Regions from separate parts of the Actinoplanes hulinensis genome, predicted to be linked through region 2. Evidence: riboswitches for the same ligand, from Rfam matches in the RefSeq annotation. Region 2 holds a riboswitch; each other region holds the start of a gene.
The links. A riboswitch is a leader RNA that binds a small molecule or an ion and turns the genes downstream of it on or off. The one in region 2 is predicted to bind cyclic di-AMP.
Positions count from the first base shown of each region.

Region 1 (5,619 bases), on a different contig from region 2:
GGCTCGCCAAGAAGGGCCTGGTCGTTCAGCAGCGAGCGGATCGTGCCTACCGTTACGCCCCGGCGCAGACCCGCGAGGAGATGACCGCCGGTGTGATGCTGGACGCGCTGAGTGCCACGCCGGACCGGGATGCCGCGCTCGCCTACTTCGTCGGCCAGCTGCCGCCGGAAGCGCTGAGGGCGGCCATCGAGAAGGCCGGCCGTAACATCGAGCGGTGACCGCCCTCCTGCTCGGCGCCCTCGGGCTGACACTGTCGCTTGCCGTGCCGAGGCTGTTGGCCAACGCCCGCTGGCCGGACCGCGCCCCGGTGGCCGGGGTGCTGCTCTGGCAGGCGCTGACCCTGACCGCCGTGCTCTGCGCGCTCGGGGTCGTGCTCGCCGCCCCGGAAGAGGTGGTCCGTGCGGCCGGCGCGCGGCACCCGGAGACCGTCGCGGCGCTGCTGTTCTCCCTGGCGGTGGCCGCGACCATCGTGACCCGGCTGGTGGTCTCGCTCGTCAAGGTGACCTCCCGGGCCCGTGCCCGGCGCGACCGGCACCGCATGCTCGTCGACCTCCTCGATCGGGTGGAACGTCATGACGGCCTGAGCGGGGGAGAGGTGCGGGTGCTGGAGGCGCCCCTGCCGCTGGCCTACTGCGTGCCGGGCCGGAACCCACGGGTGGTGCTCAGCGACGGCGTGCTCGACGTGCTCGACCGGGAGCAGGTCGACGCCGTCCTCGCCCACGAGCGTGCCCACCTGCGGCACAAGCACGAGCTGGTGATGGAGTCGTTCACGGCCTTCTACCAGGCCGTGCCCGGGCCGTTGCGGTCGAAGGCGCCGCTGGACGCCGTACACCTGCTGTTGGAGATGGTGGCCGACGATGCCGCGAGGCGCCGCACCGGGCACGCGCCGCTGCGGGCCGCGCTGGCTCGTCTCGCCGACGCCGTCCCCTTGGCGGAGGAGGTGACCGCCGACCCGGAGGGTGAATCACGGCGACGGCGCCTGGCGCGGCTGGATCGTCCGGGCCGTAGCTCGACGGCACTCGCGGTGGCCGGGACGGCAGCGGCCGCGGGTCTGTTGGTGCTACCCACGGTGATCGTCGTCGTGCCGTGGCTGGCGCGTGCCCTGAATACCTGGCCATTCTAGTAACCCTCCGTATTGCCGGCTGTTCGTACAGTTCGGCGGGCTGTGCGACCTTCATTTGCCGGCATGATCCGAGTACGGTGGTCCCCGGTTCGGCAGCCCCCCATCGTCCATCCGGCCGATCTGGCGAACCACCGCCCAATCGCGACACGCGAACCGGGGACCCAGGTCAGTGGGGTGAAGCCGTGGCACCACGCGCGGCCGGGCATGCTTCCCGCCCGAACCCGTCAGCTAACCCGGTCGGCGGCTGAGTGGGAAGAAAGGACGACGCACACAACGTGAAACGCAATGGCGCGCGTCGCGCCGGCCTGCTGCGCATCCTGGTTTGCGCGCTCGCCGCGGCCGGCCTGGTGATCACGGGTCCGGTGGCGGCCCATGCCACTCCCTCGCCGTCCACCGTCGAGGGTCAGATCGACGAGGAGTGGAACAAACTCGAGCCCGTCATCGAGGAGTACAACGCCAACCACACGAAGCTGACCAAGCTGCGGAAGCAGCAGAAGCAGCTGGCAAAGACGCTGACGCCGCTTCAGCTTCAGGTGGATGTCGCGATGGCGCAGGTGCGAGGTCTGGCGGTCGACGCCTACATGCAGGGCCCGCCGGGAAACCTCAACGCTCTGCTGAGTGGTGACCCGGACGGTCTGGTGGAGAAGCTCACGCTGCTCGACCAGCTTGCCCACAACCAGGAGGCCTCGATCTCCAACGTCGCGAAGCTCCGCGACAAGTACGCCGCCGACAAGGCCACGGTCGACCAGCTCGAGTCCGAGATCTCCGCCCGCGACACGGACCTCGCGACGAAGAAGACGGCGATCGAGAAGGAGATCACGAAGCTCCAGAAGCTCCGGATCCAGGCGTACGGCGACGCGAACATCGACGACGGTCCTCTGCGCACCGGCCCGTGCCCGGTCACGTACACCAACGACAAGGGTGGCCGTGCCGCCCAGAAGGCGTGCGACCTGATCGGCAAGCCCTATGTCTTCGGCTCCGAGGGACCGAACAGTTACGACTGCTCGGGCCTGACGAAGGAGGCGTGGGCCGCGGTCGGTGTGCATCTCGAGCACTACACGAAGGACCAGTGGGGCTCGGGCACACCGGTGAGCCGGAGCGAGTTGAAGCCGGGTGACCTGGTCTTCTACTACTCCGACGTGCACCACGTCGCCATCTACATCGGTGGTGGCCAGGTGGTGCACGCCCCGCACACGGGAGACCACGTGCGGATGGCGACCATCGATCGGGGGCCCATCGCCGGCTATCGCCGACCGGGCTAGAAAACCCTCCGGGAAAGACCGCCGTCGTTTCGCGCCGGCGGTCTTTCTTTTGATTTCGTACGCCTTCGTGAGCCGCCGTGGGAGACCCGCGAGCTCCCCGGCCCGTCGCGGCCGTGCCGCGCCCGCCGGGGGTGAGTGGCCCGTCACCCGCCCGATTGATGGTGCTCCAACAGCCGCTGCAGCAGCCCGGTCAGTTGCTCGCGCTCCGGGCCGGACAGGGGTGCCAGCAGCTCGTCCTGGACCGCGTGTGCCCGCTCCGACAACTCCTCGGCCCGCTCCCGCCCCCGCTCGGTGAGCCCGACGATGTTGCGCCGCCGGTCCGCCGGGTCGGGTGACCGCTGCACATGGCCCGCCGACTCCAGCTCGTTGAGCGCCCCGACCAGATCGCTCAGATAGATCCCGGTGCGCCGGCCGAGCGCCGCCTGACTGGCCGGACCCTCGGTGGCCAGGGAGCGCAGCAGCCGGTAGTGGTAGCCCCGCGCCCCCACCGCCCCGAACCTCTCGACGATGATCCGGTGACCCTGCGCCGAGACCTGACTCAGCACCCAGCTTGGCAGCTCTTCCACGTCGCGATTTTAACATTGGGCTCTCTAACGTTGACGAATCTAACGTTGGACTTCTGAACGTTCGCTAGTCTAACGTTAGTCGCATGAACGAATCCAGTGTCCGGGTCCCGCAATCCGAACTCGACGATCTGACCGCCCGGCTCGGCCACACCCGGTGGCCCGACGCCGCTCCCGGCGACTACGGCATCCGGCTCGATCGGGTCCGGGCACTCGCCGACCGCTGGCTCGGGTTCGACTGGCGGGCGCACGAGGCCGAACTCAACGCCATTCCGCAGCAGGCCGTCGAGATCGGTGGCGACCGGATCCACCTCTTCCACGTCCGTTCCGCCGACCCCGGTGCCCTGCCTCTGCTGCTCACCCACGGCTGGCCGGGCTCCACCGTCGAGTTCCTCGACGTCATCGGCCCGCTCAGCGAGCACTTCCACGTCGTCGTCCCGGCCATCCCCGGTTTCGGGCTCTCCGGGCCCACCACCCGGCCCTGGGGACTGCGCCGGGTGGCCGAGGCCTGGGCCGAGCTGATGTCCCGCCTCGGCTACCGGCGCTACGGCGCCCAGGGCGGTGACTGGGGCTCCGGCATCTCCCGGTCGCTCGCCGCGGTCGCCCCCGACCGGGTCGTCGGCGTCCATGTCAACTACCTGCCGACCCCCGGCCCGGCGGAGGGCCTCGGCCCCGAGGATCAGGAGCGGCTCGCCAGGACGATGCGGCTGGCCGCCAACCGGCACCCGCACCAGATCCTGTTCGCCGCGACTCCGCAGACCCCGGCGTACGCGTTGAACGACTCCCCGGCCGGGCTGCTCGCCTTCCTGGGTGAGAAGTTCGACACCTGGGCCGACCCGGCCACGCCCGTCCCCGACGACCGCATCGTGGCGGATGTCGCCCATCACTGGCTGTTCCGCACCGCGGGTTCGGCGGCCCGCATCGTCAAGGAGACCGGCCTGGACGGCCCGCAGGCGCCCTGCCCGGTGCCGCTGGGTGTGGCCGTCCTGCCCGGCGACATCACGCAGTCCGTGCGCCCGCTCGCCGAGCAGCGCCACGACATCCGCCACTGGACGGAGTTCCCGCGCGGCGGCCACTTCGCCGCACTGGAGGTCCCCGACCTTTTCACCGCCGACGTGACCACCTTCTTCCGCACCCTGACCGGCCGATGACCCCGGCACGAGCGCCGGGAGCGGCCGGGGAGGAGCGGTGGGTGCGGGAGACAGATCGGCGCCGGGGGAGCCGTCGGGGTCCGTCCGTGGTCGGTGGGCGGCGTGGCGGGGGCATAATCGCCCGCATGAGCGATGCCTTGATCAACAGCCTGGCGGCCGCCGTCGAAGCACGGCCCGACGACCTGACGCTGCGGCTGCACCTGGCCGAGATGCTGGTGGCCGCCGGCCGGGGGCCGGAGGCGATCGGGCATGCCGCTCAGATCCTGGCCCGCGAACCCGGCAATACCGGAGCGCAGCAGGTCATGGCCCGGGCGCTGGGCGGGACAGCGCCGCCCGTGCCCCCGGTCGGTGAAGAGCAGGCACCGCCGACCGCGACGGTCGCGCCCGAGGCGGGGGCACAGTCGCCGGAGGCGGCGCCGGAGAGACCCGCGACGGGTGGGTCCGGGATCGACTGGACGGCCATGGAGGAGCAGTTCGGGGACGTGGTGCCGCCGCGGTTCGCGCGGGCCGACGGCGAACCCGATCCGGTGCGCGGGCACGCCGACCGAGCCTTCGACGTGGAGCGCTCCGCCGTCACGCTCGCCGACGTCGGTGGCATGGCCGAGGTGAAGAAGCGGCTGGAGGTGTCGTTCCTCGGGCCGCTGCGGAACCCCAAGCTGCGCAGCCTGTTCGGCAAGAGCCTGCGCGGCGGGCTGCTGCTCTACGGCCCGCCTGGGTGTGGCAAGACGTTCCTGGCGCGGGCGGTCGCCGGGGAGATGGGGGCGGCGTTCATCTCGCTGTCGATCACCGACGTGCTGAACATGTGGATCGGCAGCTCCGAGCGCAACCTGCACGACCTGTTCGAGTCGGCTCGCGGGCACTCGCCGTGCGTGCTGTTCCTCGACGAGATCGACGCCCTCGGGCACAAGCGCAGCCAGTTGCAGTCGTCCATGCGAACTGTGGTGAACCAGCTGCTCACCGAACTGGACGGCGTCGACGGCGGCAACGACGGGGTGTTCGTGCTGGCCGCCACGAACGCGCCGTGGGACGTCGACGCGGCCCTGCGCCGCCCCGGCCGCCTCGACCGCACCGTGCTGGTTCTCCCACCGGACCGGCCCGCGCGCGAGGCGATCCTGGAATACCACCTGCGGGATCGTCCGGTCGTCGGGATCGATCTGGCCGCCGTCGCCGCCGCGACCGAGCACTACTCCGGCGCCGACCTGGCCCACCTCTGCGAGACCGCCGCCGAGTACGCGATGCGCGACTCGATCGCCACCGGCGAGGTCCGCATGATCAGCCAGGCCGACATGCTGGGCGCGGCGCGCGAGGTCCGGCCGTCGACGGACGCCTGGTTCGCCACCGCCCGCAACGTGGCGATGTTCGCCAACGAGAGCGGCGAATACGACGATCTGGCCGCCTACCTCAAGAAGCGCAAGCTCCGATGATCCGCTCCCTCGTCGCGGCGGCCGTCCTCTCCGTCGCTCGCGTCCTGCTCGCCGGCTGTCACCTGCTGCGGGCGGGCTTCCCGGCCGCGGCCCGAT
Region 1 is NZ_JAHXZI010000006.1:347,157-352,775, forward strand. It holds gene KZ829_RS13970 (BlaI/MecI/CopY family transcriptional regulator) at 1-218, shown strand, start outside; gene KZ829_RS13975 (M56 family metallopeptidase) at 215-1,123, shown strand; cyclic di-AMP (ydaO/yuaA leader) riboswitch at 1,246-1,381, shown strand; gene KZ829_RS13980 (C40 family peptidase) at 1,399-2,385, shown strand; gene KZ829_RS13985 (MarR family winged helix-turn-helix transcriptional regulator) at 2,529-2,951, opposite strand; gene KZ829_RS13990 (epoxide hydrolase family protein) at 3,035-4,099, shown strand; gene KZ829_RS43950 (AAA family ATPase) at 4,225-5,523, shown strand; gene KZ829_RS14000 (hypothetical protein) at 5,520-5,619, shown strand, end outside.
Region 1: linked by a shared signal. The riboswitch ahead of KZ829_RS13980 (C40 family peptidase) and the one ahead of KZ829_RS10220 (C40 family peptidase) in region 2 are both predicted to bind cyclic di-AMP.

Region 2 (5,619 bases):
GCTCGGGCCCATGGCGGACAGGGTGTCGGCGATGTCCCGCAGCGGCAGCACGGCGGCGAGGCCGGCGAGAGCGCCGACCCCGGCGCCGAGCAGGGAGAACCGGATCAGACGGCGTCTCCACCCCATCGGGGTGGGAGCGGTGGGGGCGGCAGCGTGGTCAATGGCCTGAGGGTCCGCGGAGATTTCAGTGCCCCGCGGGTCGATCAGGTTGTCGGTCATGCAGGCCTACCGCCCCAACTGTCGTCGTTTCAGGACTCGGTGGTGCCGGTCTATACCGCCGGGCTCGCCGCGGCGAGCCGCTCGTTCCGGAGGCGCTCGCTCCAGGTGTCGTCGAGGGGCGTGAGCCTATCCGCGCCGGTGGACCAGCGAAGGAGCAGATCGGCTATCGCCGGGTTGCGGGCCAGCGCCGGGCCGTGCGAATACGTCCCCAGGATCTTGCCCGCCCAGGCGCCCTCGGTCTGGCCGTCGTTGCCGATGCCGCCGGTCACCCGGGCGAGTGGTGCGGCGTGCGCGCCCAGATGGGTACGCCCGCCGTGGTTCTCGAATCCGGTCAGTGGAGGCAGGCCGAGCCGTGGGTCGATGTCACCGCGCAACTCGCCGACCGCCCGGGTCTCGCCCCGGTCGGAGGTGATGTCGAGCAGTCCCAGCCCGGCGCACTTGGCCCCCTTGGCATAGAACGAGTGACCGAGAAGCTGGTAACCCGCGCAGATGGAGAGGATCGCGGCGCCCTGGTTGACCGCCTGGTGCAGGCCACCGTCGGCGAGCAGGCGCTGAGCCGCCAGGGCCTGGGGGCCGTCCTCGCCGCCGCCGATCAGGTAGATGTCGGCGCTGTTCGGCATCCGCTGGTCGGACCGGACCTCGTAGGTCTCCACCGGGATGCCGCGGTCGGCGGCCCGGCGGGCCAGGATGAGCATGTTGCCCCGGTCGCCGTACGTCGACAGCAGATCCGGGTAGATCCACACGATCCGCAGGGACTCAGTTGACACGGTCCAACTCCGCTCGAATGTCCTGGAACGCCGTGTAGTTGGCGATCACCTCGAGGCGGCCGGGCGGAACGGACCGCAGCGCCTCGTCGAAACTGTTTACGTGCCGGAAGGGCACCTGGTTCACCTGGAGGCGGACCGCCAGGTCGAACGCCCGGTCACCGGTGATCAGCACCGGCCGGTCGCGCAGCGGCGAGAAATCGACGTCGTAGAGCCACGACGTGTCCAGGCCGTCGGGGTCGCGGGCGTTGATGGAGAGCAGTGTCGGCGCCTGGTCGGCCATGTCGAAGGCCTCCAGCCAGCTTGCCGGGTTCTTCGCCAGCAACAAGCGGATGTTGCGACCGTCACGGTCGACCTGGGCATACCGTCCGGCGATCGACGCCACCCGGGAGAGCCGGGGGAGCGCCTCTATCGGGCGGACCCCGAACTCGGCGGCCACGGCCAGCGCGGTGGCGGCGTTACCGATGTTCACCCGGCCGGGGAGCTGGAGCTTCACCAGATGCCAGTCGCCGCGGGGGTCGATCACGCCCTCGTCCTCGACCACCCACTGCGGGCGCGGGCGGCGCAGCGGGCAGCCGGTGCACCACCAGTCGCCGCCGGACCGCTCGATCGGGTGGCCGCTCTCCGGGCAGACGAACGAGTCGTCGTGCCAGCGCTGGCCGGCGCTGAACCAGGTGGTCTGCGGGCTGCTGCCGGCCGCCCACACCACCATCGGGTCGTCGGCGTTGGCGACCACCCGGATGTCGGGGTGGCCGGCCAGCGTGGTCTTCCACAGCTGCGCCATCATGGCCACCTCCTTCGCCCGGTCGAGCTGGTCGCGGGAGAGGTTGAGCAGGGCCACCACCTTGGGCCGGGTCTGGTCGATGACCTGGGCCAGATAGTGCTCGTCCACCTCCAGCACGGCGAACGGGGTGTGCCCCTCCTTCGCCAGCGCCGAGGTGTGGCCGGTCGGCATGTTGGCGCCGAACGAGTTGGTGGCGACCCGGCCGAGCACACCGACGGCGGCCGCGGTGAGCCGGGTCGTGGTGGTCTTGCCGTTGGTGCCGGAGACCAGCGCGACGGCGCGGCCCGACGCGAGGTGGGCGAGGAGATCGGGGTCGATCTTCAGGCCGATCCAGCCACCGATCACCGAGCCGTCGCCGCGACCGGCGGCCCTGGAGAGCGCGGCCGCGGTCTTCGACACGGAGGTCGCGACCTTGGCGATGAGAGGCATTCCGTCCGTCACGCCAGCGAGGGTACCGGACGCGAAGGTTACGTCGCGTTGCCAGACGGTCAAGATCACCGACCACTTCGGCTTTTCCGAGGTCCGGACGATTCGGACGTACTCCCAACAGGGTGACGGACTTTTTCTGTGTCCTGATTCACCCGTAACTCTCGACCGATCGTCACTGCTTGAACACCTCGCGTGACGGCATTTGTCTCGCGGAGGTAACAAATTGGACAGCGACAAATATGCCAAACACGGAGAGTGATCAATATGGCGCTGACGATCATTGCCGAAATCAGGTAGCAAAGATTCGCCGGCGGCACACCGCCCGCCGGCCGCACCGGACCGGTTCACGCCGAGCCCTGCCCCGGACCGGACGGTGCGACACCGCAGTTGGCCAGACCACGACAAGGCAATCGGGGGCAGGGACGGGGGACCCATTTCTGGTCTCTCCCGCGCCACCCGGCTTCCACGGGTGACGGATCCGGGAGCGACCTCGGGGTGAAGCCGCATCCATCCGCGGCCGGGCATGCCTTCCCGCCCGAACCCGACAGCTAACCTCGCAGGCGTGCCGGAAGGATCTCTCTACCGTGCACGAACACAGTTCGCGCCGGCGTCGTCGCACGTCCGTCGGCACCGGTACCGTCGCACTGTCCCTGGGGCTCTGCCTCTGCGCCGGCCAGTTGGTCGCCGCATCACCGGCGGCGGCCGCGACCGCCACCGTCACCCCGGTCACCGCGAGTGCGGCAGCCGCGAAGATCACGCCCCAGATCGCCACGAAGGCCAGCACCCGTAGCCTGGCCTGGGGCTCCACCCTCAAGATCACCGCCAAGGTGATCGACCCGGCCACCGGCCAGGTCGCCAAGGGCACGGTCCGTCTCCAGGGCTGGAGCAACGGCGCCTGGCGGACCTGGGACACCGACACCGTCAAGGGTGGCGCGGTCACGCTGACCGCGAAGCCGACGAAGACGGTGTGGGTCCGGACCCTGTTCTCCGGGACGGGGTACAACCAGCGGGCCACCAACAAGATGAAGGTCACGGTCCGCGCCAGTGGCGCCAAGGTCCTGGCCGAGGCCAAGAAGCACAAGGGCGCGCTGTACCTGTTCGGTGCGGCCGGCCCGAAGCGCTTCGACTGCTCGGGCTTCACCAAGTACGTCTACAAGAAGGCGGCCGGCAAGAGCCTGCCGCACAAGGCGAACTCACAGCAGAAGTACGGCAAGTCCGTCTCGAAGAGCAACAAGCGGGTCGGCGACCTGATCATCTTCCGCAACGGGTCGTACGGCTACCACGCCGGGATCTACGCCGGGAACGGCTACGTCTACGACTCGCCGCACAGTGGGGCCCGGGTCGGCAAGCACAAGATCTGGAACAAGAACTACGTGGTACGGCGCCTCGTCGCGTAGGGCCCATAGTAGTAAGGAACAGCGCTGTGGGGTGTGGCCCGGTTCGGGGCACACCCCACAGACGTCTCCACATTCCTCCACACACCCGCCCCCAGGGCTCCCGGGGCGGGTGTTTTCGTACCCGGAGCGCCCGATGTCGGAAACCGGACGGGGTTGATCATGCGCTTGGCCCTCCACTCCGCTCCACCACCTGTGAACAGGGGTTTCGTCCGCGAAAAGGCCTCGCGAGCGATCGCTTTCGGGTTGCAGGTGGAGGGAAGTGGAGTAGAGTGGGGCGCAGTGGCAGGGGCGGAGGAGCGCAGCCGGACCTGCCGGCCCGAGTTGACAGGCGGTCCACTCCCTCCGCGAAGGAGCGGGCGCCACGGCAAAGGGGTGGGGGCCGATGTTTCTCGGCACGCACACTCCGCGCCTCGACGAGAAGGGCCGGCTGATCCTCCCGGCGAAGTTCCGTGATGAGCTGGCGGGAGGTGTCGTGATCACGAAGGGGCAGGAACGCTGTCTTTACGTGTTCCCGATGCCGGAGTTCCAGCGCATCGCCGGCCAGCTCCGTGAGGCGCCGGTGACGAACAAGGCGGCCCGGGCATACAGCCGGGTGTTCTTCGCCAGCGCGCATGACGAGGTGCCCGACAGGCAAGGCAGAGTGACCATTCCTGCCCATTTGCGGGAGTATGCCAGTCTTGGTCGCGATCTGGTGGTGATCGGCGCGAGCACCCGGGTCGAGATCTGGGACAAGCAGTCCTGGGATGACTACCTCTCGGCGAGCGAGGAAGAGTTCGCCGGCATCGAGGAGGGGGTGCTGCCCGGCGGACTGTAGGGCGTGGCACTCGGTGGGCCGCTGGTTCGGCCCGGATCGCCACTGCCGCCGTACTGCGAGATCTCCAGCCGCTCCGCTCCTGGCGCCTCTTCCCCGGCGCCAGGCGTGTGTCCGGAGCCGGTTCGCCGGCGTAGGACAGAGCGGATGGGGATCTGGCGGTACGGAAGGTGGGCCGGGCCGGAACGGCAGTAACTGAACAACCGGGTGAGACGCGGACGGGTAAGGCAACTTGGGGGGCGACATGGGGGAGCCGCGGGGCACACACGTGCCGGTGCTGCTCGAGCGCTGCATTGAACTGCTCGCTCCCGCTCTGGAGTTGCCGGGCGCCGTCCACGTCGATTTCACGCTGGGTCTGGGCGGGCACGCCGAAGCGGTCCTGGAGCGGTTTCCGGACGTGGTCCTGGTCGGACTCGACCGGGACACCGAGGCGCTGGCGCACGCACGGCACCGCCTCATCCGGTTCGGCGACCGGACTCGTCTGGTGCACGCCGTCTACGACGAACTGCCCCGGGTTCTCGCGGAGCTGGAGATCCCGGCGATCCACAGCGGACTGTTCGACCTCGGGGTGTCCTCGTTGCAGCTGGACGAGGCGGACCGCGGGTTCGCGTACGCGCAGGACGCCCCACTGGACATGCGGATGGACCAGTCCCGCGGGGTGACCGCCGAGGAGATCGTCAACGAGTACGCGCCGGGTGAGCTGGTGCGCATCCTGCGGCAGTACGGCGAGGAGAAGTTCGCGCCGCGGGTCGTCTCGTCGATCGTGCGCGAGCGGGCGAAGGGCCGGATCACGTCGACCGCCCGTCTGGCCGAGCTGGTCAAGGACGCCATCCCGGCCGCCGCGCGGCGAACGGGTGGAAATCCGGCAAAAAGAACTTTTCAGGCACTACGCATTGAGGTGAACGGCGAGCTGGAAGTGCTCGAGCGAGCGGTTCCTGCTGCCTTGGACGTGTTGGCGCCCAAGGGGCGTCTTGTGGTGATGAGTTATCAATCGTTGGAGGACAGGATCGTCAAGCGCGCACTCACCGCGAGGTCGCGCAGTACCGGGCCGGTCGACCTTCCGGTCGAGCTGCCCGGGACCGGTCCCAGTCTGCGGCTGCTGACCCGTGGGTCCGAGCCGCCCAGCGAGGCGGAGGTGGCGGAGAACCCGAGGGCGGCCTCGGTGAAGCTGCGCGCCGTGGAACGGATCGACGAGCAGGAGCAGAGCCGGAAGCA
Region 2 is NZ_JAHXZI010000004.1:390,134-395,752, reverse strand. It holds gene KZ829_RS10235 (TVP38/TMEM64 family protein) at 1-219, opposite strand, end outside; gene KZ829_RS10230 (type 1 glutamine amidotransferase) at 270-986, opposite strand; gene KZ829_RS10225 (Mur ligase family protein) at 976-2,196, opposite strand; cyclic di-AMP (ydaO/yuaA leader) riboswitch at 2,637-2,773, shown strand; gene KZ829_RS10220 (C40 family peptidase) at 2,781-3,593, shown strand; gene mraZ (division/cell wall cluster transcriptional repressor MraZ) at 3,976-4,407, shown strand; gene rsmH (16S rRNA (cytosine(1402)-N(4))-methyltransferase RsmH) at 4,637-5,619, shown strand, end outside.

Region 3 (5,619 bases), on a different contig from region 2:
CAGCTGAGCTTCGCGCCGCGGCTGCCCAGCCGGATCAACAACCTGGAGTTCTCGCTGCTCTGGCGGGGTCTGCGGCTGCGCGTCAACGTGACATCCGACGAGGTGACCTACTCGCTGCGCAACGGCGGCGGGCAGGCCCGGCTCACCCTGGTCCACCACGGCAAGGAGCTCGAGGTGACCCAGGTGCGACCGGTCACCATGCCGATTCCGGCCGCGGTGCCGCCGGGCCCGGCGCCGGCCCAGCCGCACGGCCGCGCTCCGGTCCGGCGCGCGGTGCACTGAGCACGTGAAAACGGCCCCCGCCCGGATGGGCGGGGGCCGTTCTCGTGAAGTCCGTCAGAGCATCGAGACGTGTACGTGGTCGGTGTGAGCACTGACCCCGTGGTATTCCTTCCAGCCCGACGCCGGGAACCAGATCATCCTGTTCCAGATCACGTAGTAGATGCCGAGCTCGTCGGCGTTACGGACCAGGAACGCCATCAGGTTGTTGCCGTACCGGAATTCCTTGTCGGTGTCGTAGGACGAGAATCCGCTCTTCTGCAACGACCAGTCGCAGGCACGGCCCTTGGGGTGTTCGAAGGGCCCGCCGGTGCGGTGACAGCCGACGAACATGTTGAAGCCGGCCTTCTTGGTCTCTTTGTACATGTGCAGCGTGCGCTTGGTGACACAGCCGCCGGTGGTCGGGTCGTCCTCGGTGCAGCCCTCCGACGAGAAACCGCCGGAGCCGTTCCGCGGCGCCGGGTCGGCCTCCGGTGAGTCCGCCACCACGAGGCCCTTGGTCACCGACTTGCCGCCGACCAGCTGGAACGCCTTGTCGGCCGCGTCCTTCTGCTTCTTCATCACGGCGGCGTTCTGCTGCTGCGCCTTGACCTCGGCATCCAGCTGCGCCTTGCTCTCCGAGATCTCGGTGATCGCCGCGTTGAGCTCGTGCAGCTTGGCGTCGTGCAGCTTGTTGATCTCTTCGAGGGAGACCGCCTTGGTCAGGAAGTCGCCCGAGTCCTGGGACCTGAGCAGGAAGCCCATGGCGCTCAGGTTGCCGGTCATGTACTGCTGCTTGGCGATCTGGTCGACCTCGGGGATCAGTGCGTCCCGCCGGGCCTCCGCCGCCTGGATCTGCTTGGCCAGTTTGGCCTGCGTCTTGGTGGACTGCGTCACCGCGGACTTCGCGGAGGCGTAGCGCCGGTTGGTCGACTCGATCACGTCGTTGAGAGTTGCGTCCTCGTCCTCCTCCTGTGCGGAGGATGAGGAGCCGCCTGGCTCGGCCGCGGCCGGAGTCGCGGGCGCCATGAACATCAGGGCGCTCACCAGCGGCGCCAGGGCAAGTATCAGCCACCGGCGGGGACTTGCTGCCATCAACAGTTCCTTCCGTGACACCGCCGACCGAGTTAGCTGACGGGTTCGGGACGGAAGCAATCCCTACCGCAAACTGCGGATACACCCCAGTGAACCTGGTTCCCCGGCTCGTCTCGCGACGATTGGGCGGCGGCCTGCCGGCAACTCGGGGGCGGTGCCGTCCTGGCAGGACCGGCGGCCAGTTTACCCGAGATATCGCTGTGGATCAGACCCCGGGAACCGCTAAAAGAGTTACCTCGCAAACACATTCCGTAATTGCAATCACCTGTCGTGTCGGGGCAATTGCGGTGCGTACGAGAACTGTCGATCTGTCGATCGAGTGGGTATGGTCGGTGCGGTTCCCGCGCGGGGGCCGCCGCCTAATCGCCGTCAATGGCGAGCCGGGGAACCAATGTGCGACGTATTCGCGACGGTGAGGGCCACCGTTGTCGGCCTACGGCGAGCGAGGCTCAAGGTAGGTCGCGAATAAGCCGCATCCCGGGGTGAATCCGCTTACTCGCGGTAGGGATTTCCTTCGTCCCGAACCCGTCAGCTAACCCGGCCGGCGGCCGACGGAAGGAAATGCCTGTGCAGCAGAACACTGCGCGGCGATTAGCGGCGTTGCTGGCGCTGCTCGTCGCCGCGTGCGGACTGGCCGTCGTCGCGTCGCCGGCCACCGCGGCCCCCCGGCTGCTCGCCGCCCCCGGAGACACCGGGGACGACGGTGAGGGCGGATCGAAGTCCCTCATCGAACAACTCGAGAAGGCCTCCAGCGGCTACATCGAGGCCAAGAAGAAGCTGAAGACCTCCAAGGAGCAGCAGACCAAGCTGACCTCGGAGCTCAAGCGCCTGGACACCGAGCTCGGGCCACAGCAGGAGCAGCTCGACCTGATCGCCACGCAGGCGTACACCGCGGGCCGGGCCGGGCCGATGTCAGCCGTGCTCGCCGCCGATTCGGCCGAGGGCTTCCTGGGCCGGGCCGAGACCCTGGCCATCGTGGCGGCCGACCAGAGCCGGGCGATCCAGGGACTGAAGACCACCCGCGAGGACCGCCAGAAGGCCAAGGACTCCATCGACATCGCGATCAAGGACCAGCAGAAGCAGGTCACCGTGATGGCGAAGCAGAAGGCCAAGGCCGAGGCCGCGCTCAAGGCGGCGAACCAGGGCTCGGACGCCTCGTCCTCCTCCGACGGCGGCGGCAGTGCCGACGCGGAGCCGGGCCCGGGCGGATCGAGCTGCAACCAGGACGACCCGACCGGCACCGGCGGCTGCATCACCGCGACCCTGCTGCACGCCTACAAGCAGGCCCGGGCGGACGGCTTCACCCGGTTCACCAAGTGCTGGCGTACGCAGAACAGCGGCGAGCACCCCAAGGGCCGGGCCTGCGACTTCTCCGCGGAGAAGGGGACCTTCGGCGGGGACGCCACGGGAGCCGACAAGACGTACGGCAACAACCTGGCGAACTACTTCATCAACAACGCGGACGACCTGGACGTCCTGTACGTGATCTGGTACCGCCGGATCTGGCTGCCGAGCAGTGGCTGGAAGTCGTACAGCGGGGCGGGTGGCGACCCGTCCAGCGACCACACCAACCACGTGCACCTGTCGGTCAACTGAACCACCGGGGGAGTGCGGGGCCTACCTGCGGGCGAAGGCCTCGTACTCCTTCATCACCTCGTCGGTCGGGCCGTCGGCGCGGATCGAGCCGGCCTCCAGCCAGATGCACCGCTCACAGGTGTCCCGGATCGACTGCTCGCTGTGGCTCACCAGGAACACCGTGCCGGCCTGGGCGCGCAGCTCCCGGACCCGGGCCTCGCTGCGCCTGCGGAACTTGGCGTCACCGGTGGCCAGCGCCTCGTCGATCAGGAGCACGTCGTGCTGCTTGGCGGCCGCGATCGAGAAGCGCAGCCGGGCCGACATGCCCGAGGAGTACGTCCGCATCGGCAGGGTGGCGAAGTCACCCTTGTCGTTGATGCCGGAGAACTCGATGATCTCGTCCTTCTTCGCCCGCACCTCGGCCGGCGACATGCCCATCGCGAGGCAGCCCAGCTCGACGTTGCGGTCGCCGGGCAGCTCGTTCATCAGTGCCGCGTTCACACCCAGCAGGGACGGCTGGCCGGAGGCGTAGATCGCGCCCCGGGAGACCGGCAGCAGGCCGGCCACCGCGCGCAGAAGGGTCGACTTGCCCGAGCCGTTGGTGCCGATCAGGCCGATCGCCTCGCCCTTGTAGGCCACGAAGCTGACACCCTTGACCGCGTGCACCTCACGGATGTTCGAGTTCTTGCTCCGGGTGGCCAGGCGCTTGAAGCTGGCCAGCGGGCTGGAACTGGACGCACCGGCCTGGTGGACCTTGTAGATGATGTGGGCCTCGTCGGCGATGACGGTGGGAATCCGCTCGTTGTCAGCCACGGCCGTAGCCCTTCTCTCCGCGCCAGAAGTAAACGAAGCCGCCGATGCCGACGACCACGGTCCACACGACCGCCTCGATCCACAGCACGGTCGGGGAGTTCGCCAGGGTCGCTTCCTCGAGCAGCGCGTGGCGCATCAGCTCGATGTAGACCAGCAGCGGGTTGGCCTCGACCACCTGGAGCTGCCAGCCGCTCAGCAGATCCTGGAACTTCGTCACCGGGTAGAGAACGGCCGATCCGTACAGCCAGAACCGCATGATGAACGGGATCAGCTGCTTGACGTCGCGCACCTTGGAGCCGTAGCGGGCCATGAACAGGCCCAGGCCGACGTTGAAGAACGACTGCAGGACCAGGGCCGGCACCACGATCAGCCACTCGACGGTGATCGGCTCGCCGGTGATCAGCACGATGCCCATCAGGACGAACACCGCCACCATGAAGTTGCGGATCTCCACCAGCGAGGCGGAGAGCGGCAGGCTGGCCCGGGGGAAGTGCAGCGCGCGGATCAGCCCGAGGTTGCCGGTGATCGCGTTCGTCCCCGTCTGCACCACCGACTGGGTGAACTGGAACACGAAGACACCGATGCAGAGGTACGCGATGAAGTTCGGCATCTCCTCGTGGCCCCCGAGGACCAGGCCGAAGATGACGTAGTAGACAGCCGCGTTGATGATCGGGGTGAGCACCTGCCACACCGCGCCGAGCTTGGTGTTGCCCAGTGCGGACGTCATCTTCGCGCTGGAGTGGGCCCGGATGAAGTGCCGGTACGCCCACAGCTGCCGGGTGTAGTCCGGAAGGCTCGGAAGCCGCCCGGACGCGCTCAGGCCGTTGCGCCGGGCCAGCTCCTTGAGGGAGAGGCCGGCGTCGGTCTCGGCGACCGCCGTCTCTGGCATGGGGTGGTGCTCCGATCTGGTCGGCCCGAAGGGCGCGGCGGGATCCGATGCCTGGTGCGAGGTCACAGCATGCAGCATGACAGGCCCCCGCCGATGCCGATGGAACGGGTTCGTATCGACGTGGCTGTGACGGTAGCTGACCAAACGGCGGAACGCAACCGTTACGTCGTAGCGCTATAGTGACCGTGTGGCGACAATCAAGCGCGCACCAGCCGGAGCGGCGGTGCTCCGAGGCGATATCACCGTGGCGATCCGAAACGCCGTCATGAGTGAGCTGGCGGAGGTCGGTTACGGCCGGTTGTCCATCGAGGCGGTGGCCCGCCGTGCCGGGGTCGGCAAGACGGCGATCTACCGTCGATGGAGCAACAAGCTAGAAATGGTAATGGAGATAATCTCGGATGTCGCGGAGCGGAAGGTTCCACTTCCCGACACCGGCAGTTTCTCCGGCGACCTCCAGCTCCTCCTGATGATCGTGAGCACGGCCCTCCAGCACCGGATCGCGTCCCAGATCATCCCGGACCTGATGGCCGAGGCGGCCCGCAACCCGCAGATCGCCGAGACCCTGCAACGGGCTCTCCGGACCCACCAGCAGGCCGTCGGCGAGAAGCTGATCGGGCAGGCGGTGGCCCGCGGCGAGCTGCCCGAGGGCACCGATCCGGACGTGGCCGTCGACATGATCCTCGGCCCGCTCTACTGGCGGCTGGCCGTGGCCCGGCAGCCGATCGGCGAGGACTACCTGGAGAAGTTCACGGTGGCGGTGACCGCGGCGTTGCGCGCCACCGGCTGACCGGCAACCGAACGCGCACCGGACCGCTCCCGTTCGCAACTCAGCGAATCCAGCGTCGCGGGCCGGAAGTGCCGACCGTAGGGGCCGACCCCGACCCGACACCCCCGGAGCCGCTGATCGTGACCCCTGTCTGTGATTCCCGTGTCGACTTCACCGTCCTCGACGCCACCTCGCTGCTGGCCATCGCGCTCGGGGGCTCGCC
Region 3 is NZ_JAHXZI010000016.1:47,677-53,295, reverse strand. It holds gene KZ829_RS28150 (glycoside hydrolase family 65 protein) at 1-282, shown strand, start outside; gene KZ829_RS28145 (coiled-coil domain-containing protein) at 337-1,353, opposite strand; cyclic di-AMP (ydaO/yuaA leader) riboswitch at 1,358-1,492, opposite strand; cyclic di-AMP (ydaO/yuaA leader) riboswitch at 1,700-1,916, shown strand; gene KZ829_RS28140 (coiled-coil domain-containing protein) at 1,915-2,949, shown strand; gene KZ829_RS28135 (ABC transporter ATP-binding protein) at 2,971-3,741, opposite strand; gene KZ829_RS28130 (ABC transporter permease) at 3,734-4,630, opposite strand; gene KZ829_RS28125 (TetR/AcrR family transcriptional regulator) at 4,854-5,417, shown strand; gene KZ829_RS28120 (Atu4866 domain-containing protein) at 5,486-5,619, shown strand, end outside.
Region 3: linked by a shared signal. The riboswitch ahead of KZ829_RS28140 (coiled-coil domain-containing protein) and the one ahead of KZ829_RS10220 (C40 family peptidase) in region 2 are both predicted to bind cyclic di-AMP.

Region 4 (5,619 bases), on a different contig from region 2:
TTCGCCGGGTCCTCGACATCTGGGAGGACTACTTCGGGCGGACCATTCACTGGCATTTCGAGTCCGATTTCGATCGACTGGAACTGATCCCGTTGATCGAGTGGAACAATGCGCAGTCCGGGTACGGGTTCCTCGAATTCGGCTTCGGCCGGTCGGCGAACGGGACGATCGACCACACCCGGCCGTACTGTGAGAACTTCGACGTGCTGGCCCACGAACTGGGGCACAGCATCATCTTCGCCGAGGTCGGCGCGCCGGCCAGCAGGCAGGACGAGGGCATCGACTACGGCGGCATGCACGAGTCGGCCGGCGACCTGGTGGCGATCGTGTCGTCGCTGCACTTCCACTCGGTCGTCGACCATCTGCTCGAGTCGACGCGGGGCAACCTGCTCACCATCAACGGCCTGGACCGGGTGGGGGAGCTGTCCGACAGCCGGGAGATCCGGGTCGCGTTCAACGCCATGCGGATGTCCGACGTGGGCGACGAGCCGCACGACCGGTCGTTGCCGCTCACCGGGGCGATCTTCGACACCATGGTCGAGGTCTTCCAGCACGACCTGGTCGCCAAGAAGCTGATCACCGACGACCTGCGGATCCGGTCGACGAACCTGCCCGGCACGGTCCAGGACCTCGACGAGATCCAGGCCGAGTTCGCGGCCGCCTACACCGGCAGCGAGGAAGCCTTCAAGGAGTCGCTGCTGCGGGCCCGCGACTATCTGGGCAGGCTGCTCGCGGTCACCTGGAGCGCCATCTCGCCCGACTTCCTGACCTATCACGGCATCCTGCGGGCCATCCTCCAGGCCGACCGGGAGATCACCGGCGGCGAGAACGCGCAGATCATCCGGGAGTGCTTCGCCTGGCGGGAGATCGCCCCGGTCCCGACCTCGATGCTGCTGCGGCCGCACACGCTGGCATCGTGCGGTCTCCAGTCGAACGACAGCGCTTCCGCTGCGGCGTCGCACCGCGACCGCCTGCTCCCTGACCCGCGCCCCAACGGCTCCGCGACGACCTCCGCTCATCTCTGACCTCCGTCCCTCTGCGCGGGTGCCCGCAAGCGCGTCGTCAATCCCACGGCGCGCTCGCGGGCACTCGCCCGCCGTCTGTTTGTGTCTGCGGTCTGTCGGCGTGGGGCGTGGACCCGGGGCCGAGCGGATGCGCGAGCGACCCGGGTGCGCACAGGTGTCGATCAGAGGCGATCGATGGGGAACTGGACCTCGGTGAGCAACTCCTCCGGGGCGACCGTCTGTGGGTCGTTGAGGTAGACCTCGCACGGCGGCCCGGCCGGCTTCCGGCCGTGAGCCTCGATCCACGTGAAGGCCTCGTGATAGGCGGGGGAGATCTCCGCATGCGGTCCCTGGTGCACGATGACCGCCGCCGGCCCGCCCGGGACCTCGCGGAAGACCACCGGACCCTCCGCGAACGCGATCCCCACCGGGACCGGGATGCAGATCTCGATGTCGCCCGAGACCCGCTCGTCGATGACGTTGTGGTAGATCACGAACGGGGCCCCGCTGGGCGAGGCGCCGGCCGTGCCGATCGCGCTGACCAGCGTGCTGAACCCACGGGCCATGTCGGCCCCGATCGTGGGGAGGATCGTGTGCAGGCGCAGGGCCGCCACCGGCCGGGAACCGATCTGTCTGGTCGTCACCTGGTAGGGCATGGCATATCCTCCTCGATCGATGAGCTGTTCGAGGAACCGCAGCATCCGCTCCTGCTCGGCGAGCCGGGACCGTAGCCGTTCGCGATGATCCTGCAGTCGCTTGGAAACGATCTCCGGATCGTCGGACGACAGCACGTCGCGGATGTCACCGATCGGCATGTCGGTCTGGCGCAGCACCCGGATCGCCTCGGCCTGCCTGGCCTGCGACCGCCGGTAGTAGCGGTAGCCGGACGACGGATCCACCCGGGCTGGGATGAGCAGGCCCTGCTCGTCGTAGAAGCGCAGCGCCTTGATCGACAGCCGGCTCATCCGGGAGAAGTGCCCGATCGGGATCATGTCGTCCATGTGGTTCCTCCGTTCCTCACCGAGGATCGAGTCTCCCCTGAGGGGAGAGTCAAGCGCCGCGGTACTCGCGGACGACGTCGTCGCCGTCGCGGCCGGTCTCGGCGAAACCCGCTCTGGCGGCGACCGTTGCCGACGCCACGTTGGCCGGGTCGTGCCGGATCGCCACCCGCTCGATACCGGGCAGGGTGAGGGCGACCCGGGTGAGAACCCGCACGGCGGCCGTCATGTGGCCACGGCCGGCATACGGCGTACGTATCCAGTAGCCGATCTCCAGGACGGCCGGCCCCATCCGGGTCATCAGGCCGATCGAGCCGATCAGCTCACCGACCGCCGTGAAGATCGCGTAGTTGAAGTTGTCGCCGTCGAAGTTACGCCCGATGAAGTCCCGGGCCTGGCCGACGCCGTAGTCGTCGGTCGCGAACGGCAGCCACGGGCTCAGCTCGGGCAGTGACTCCTGGACGGCGGCCGCGAGTTCGGCGGCCCACTCGGGTTCCCAGCGCTTGAGGACCAGGTCACCGGCGTTGATCATCTCGGGTGGTTCCATGAGCGGACATTGTGCCCGGAGCGGGCGCCGGTTCGACGCGCAGGCCGGTGACGAGGTCCTGATGAGGCACGAAAAGCCGCTCTAAACAGGAATAACCCCTGTGCCGGGTATTTCTGGGCGAAAGCAAGATCAAATCGGGCGAATACTGAGAAGAACGTCACTATCCCCGGCGTGAGGCTTGGTATTCATCCATCGACCGTGGATACCGTCGGGCCGTCCCGCGTACGGCGGGCACTGTGGACGGACCGCCGAATCCTGCCGCCGCCCACGGACACGAATCGACGGCAGGAGCGGGGGACCCACTTTTTCCGGCGCGCCGCGCGCGCCTCGGGGTGAAGCCGTGCGTGAAACGGCCGGGCCACTCTGCCCGAACCCGACAGCTCACCTCGCAGGCGTGGAGGATCATCCATGTCTCGGATCGGTAGACGAACGCGCCTTGCCCTCGGTCTGGTGACCGCCGGGGTGACCGGAGCCGGCCTCCTGCTCGGCCCGGCGGCCCCGGCTCAGGCCGCGGCCCGCCAGGTCAACTGGGATGTCATCGCCAAGTGCGAGTCCGGCGGACGCTGGCACATCAACACCGGGAACGGCTACTACGGCGGCCTGCAGTTCAGCCGCAGCACGTGGAAGGCGAACGGCGGCGCCAGATACGCGCCGACCGCCAACAGGGCCAGCAAGGCCGAGCAGATCGCGATCGCCGAGAAGCTCTACAAGAAGCGTGGGCTCAGCCCATGGCCGACCTGCGGAAAGAAGCCCGGCGTCTACAAGAGGACGTCCAGCGGGAAGAAGCCCGCCGCGAAGAAGCCGAGCGGCAAGACCTATGTGGTCCGCTCCGGCGACACACTCGCCTCGATCGCGCGCAAATTCAAGATCAAAGGCGGTTGGCGTACGCTCTACGCGCACAACAAGGACCGCATCTCCAACCCCGGCCTGATCTTCGTGGGGCAGCGGATCCGTCTCTGAAAAGTGTCGTACCCCCTCGGTAGCGTCCCGCGTGACAGAGAAAGTGCTGCCGGGGAGGCCGGATGTTCCGTCAGGGCGATGTGCTGATCATCCCGGTGCCGCAGGCCGATGTCCCGGCCTGCGCACCGGTCCCACGCGATCGGCGAGGGCGGATGGTGCTGGCCCGAGGTGAGGCCACCGGCCACGCGCACGTGGTCGGTGGCCCGGGTCTGCAACTGCTCGCCGACCTCGACGATCCGGAGCGGATGTTCCTCGAGGTGCCGGCGCACGGCCGGGTCACCCACGAGGAGCACGGTCCGATCCCGCTGCCCGCCGGGCACTACCGGGTGGTGCGCCAGCGGGAGTACATTCCTGGCGCCTTCCGGCCGGTCGCGGACTGAGGGGGCGGGCTGTGCGACTGACACACACACAGGAGTCGATGGCCGCGGCGATCGAGGACCAGTGGCTGGCCGCGGCGATGGAGACCGGCCCCGCCGACCGCGCGGCCGCGGAGGAGGGCGTCCGGGAGGCGTACCGTCTCGCCGGCACCGAGCCACCCGAGCGGATCTACTGGTTCGGTTCGCCCCGCGCGGCCGCGGCCGCCGCGGCGTTGCTCTCTGGGGCGGTCGAGCCGATCCCGGGCGCCGATCCGGGCGGGGCGGTCCCGGAGTGGTTCGCTGAGGCTCAGGCCGAGCTGCGCCTCCAGGGCTGGGCGCCGGGGGAGCGCGCGGGCCGGTCGATGCGCGGCCTGGTGCGGACGGCGCCGTGGGCGGCCGCCCGGAAAGCCGCTCTCCTCGCGCTCGGCGCCGACGGCTGGGCTCAGCTGAGCGCCGCGGCCGGGCGCCGGTCCTGGCCCCTGGTGATGGACATGGTCGCGGGGCGTCTGCGGTCCCGGATCGGTGAGGACCTGGCCGCCGAACTGCCCGGCGCCGGGCCGGCGGTGCTCGACGCCGTCTACGGGCAGCACGACGGGGCGTGGTTGAGCACGTTCGAGGCGGCGGCACGGGTGTGCCCCGAGGCAGGCCTGATGACGGGCCTTGCCGGGCTCGCCCGGGTGGCCCGGCACAGCGGCTGGTGGTGGGCGTTCGAACGGGTCGCCGTGCTTTCCGAGCGCCCCGTCATCCTGGCCCGGGACAACGTCGGGCGGCTGCACCGCGGTGAGGGCCCGGCCATGGAGTTCACCGACGGATACGGATTGTGGGCCTGGCGCGGCATGCCGATCCCGTCCGGCCTGGCGGCCGAACTGCCGTCCCTGACCGTCGACCGGGTCCGCCGGGAGACGAACGCCGAGATCCGCCGCGTGATGCTGGAGCACTTCGGCTACGAGCGCTACCTGAGCGAGGCCGGCGCCAGGCGGATCGGCTCCGACGAGACCGGCACACTGTGGCGGCTCGACCTGCCCGGCGACGAGCCACTGGTGATGGTCGAGGTGATCAATTCAACCCCGGAGCCGGACGGCACAAGCCGCGTCTACTGGCTGCGGGTGCCACCCGAGACCCGCACTGCCCGCGAGGGCGTGGCGTGGACGTTCGGCCTGACCGAAGAGGAATACCAACCCCTGATCCAGACCTGACCCCACAGCCACGGTGTCCCGCCGCGGCCCGGCCGCCCGACGGCTTACCCCCCGAGGGCATCAGGGCCTGTCCGGTGCGGCGTGGCCCATGCGGCTGCGTGGCTCCGCCGGTAATTCGGTCGCCCGGCCTGCGCCCACTGGCCAGTAACTGTTCGGCCGCTTACGGACCGCGCGGCTGACGCGGAGGCCGGGAAGAAGGGCGCCCACGGTCGTGGCCAGTCGGCTCCGTTCCGGCAACGAGCCGAGCCGGATCTTCGCCGCGCTCCAGGTGAGGCACGCGAGCAATGAGCCGTTCCGCGCAAGGGCCTGACTACTGACAACTCCCACTGATCGATAACAGCTATGGCCGCATGTCAACTCGCATCAGTTGATGTGAATTGCGAGTTGTGGGAAGCCCTTGGTCGTCTCCTGAGATGCGGCGTCTGACGCCTCACAGCCATGGGTCAAAGTCGCAGATGGCCGGATCGTCAAAGTGGGCGAGTCGGGCATTGAGCATCGGCGAAGAGCACGGTTTGGCTCGTCGGCGAAGGGTTCTGGCCAATGGGTGCACTGGCCAGA
Region 4 is NZ_JAHXZI010000003.1:231,386-237,004, forward strand. It holds gene KZ829_RS07390 (gluzincin family metallopeptidase) at 1-1,025, shown strand, start outside; gene KZ829_RS07395 (MerR family transcriptional regulator) at 1,187-2,005, opposite strand; gene KZ829_RS07400 (GNAT family N-acetyltransferase) at 2,055-2,549, opposite strand; cyclic di-AMP (ydaO/yuaA leader) riboswitch at 2,786-2,959, shown strand; gene KZ829_RS43865 (transglycosylase family protein) at 3,000-3,509, shown strand; gene KZ829_RS07410 (DUF8820 family protein) at 3,572-3,889, shown strand; gene KZ829_RS07415 (DUF6745 domain-containing protein) at 3,901-5,061, shown strand.
Region 4: linked by a shared signal. The riboswitch ahead of KZ829_RS43865 (transglycosylase family protein) and the one ahead of KZ829_RS10220 (C40 family peptidase) in region 2 are both predicted to bind cyclic di-AMP.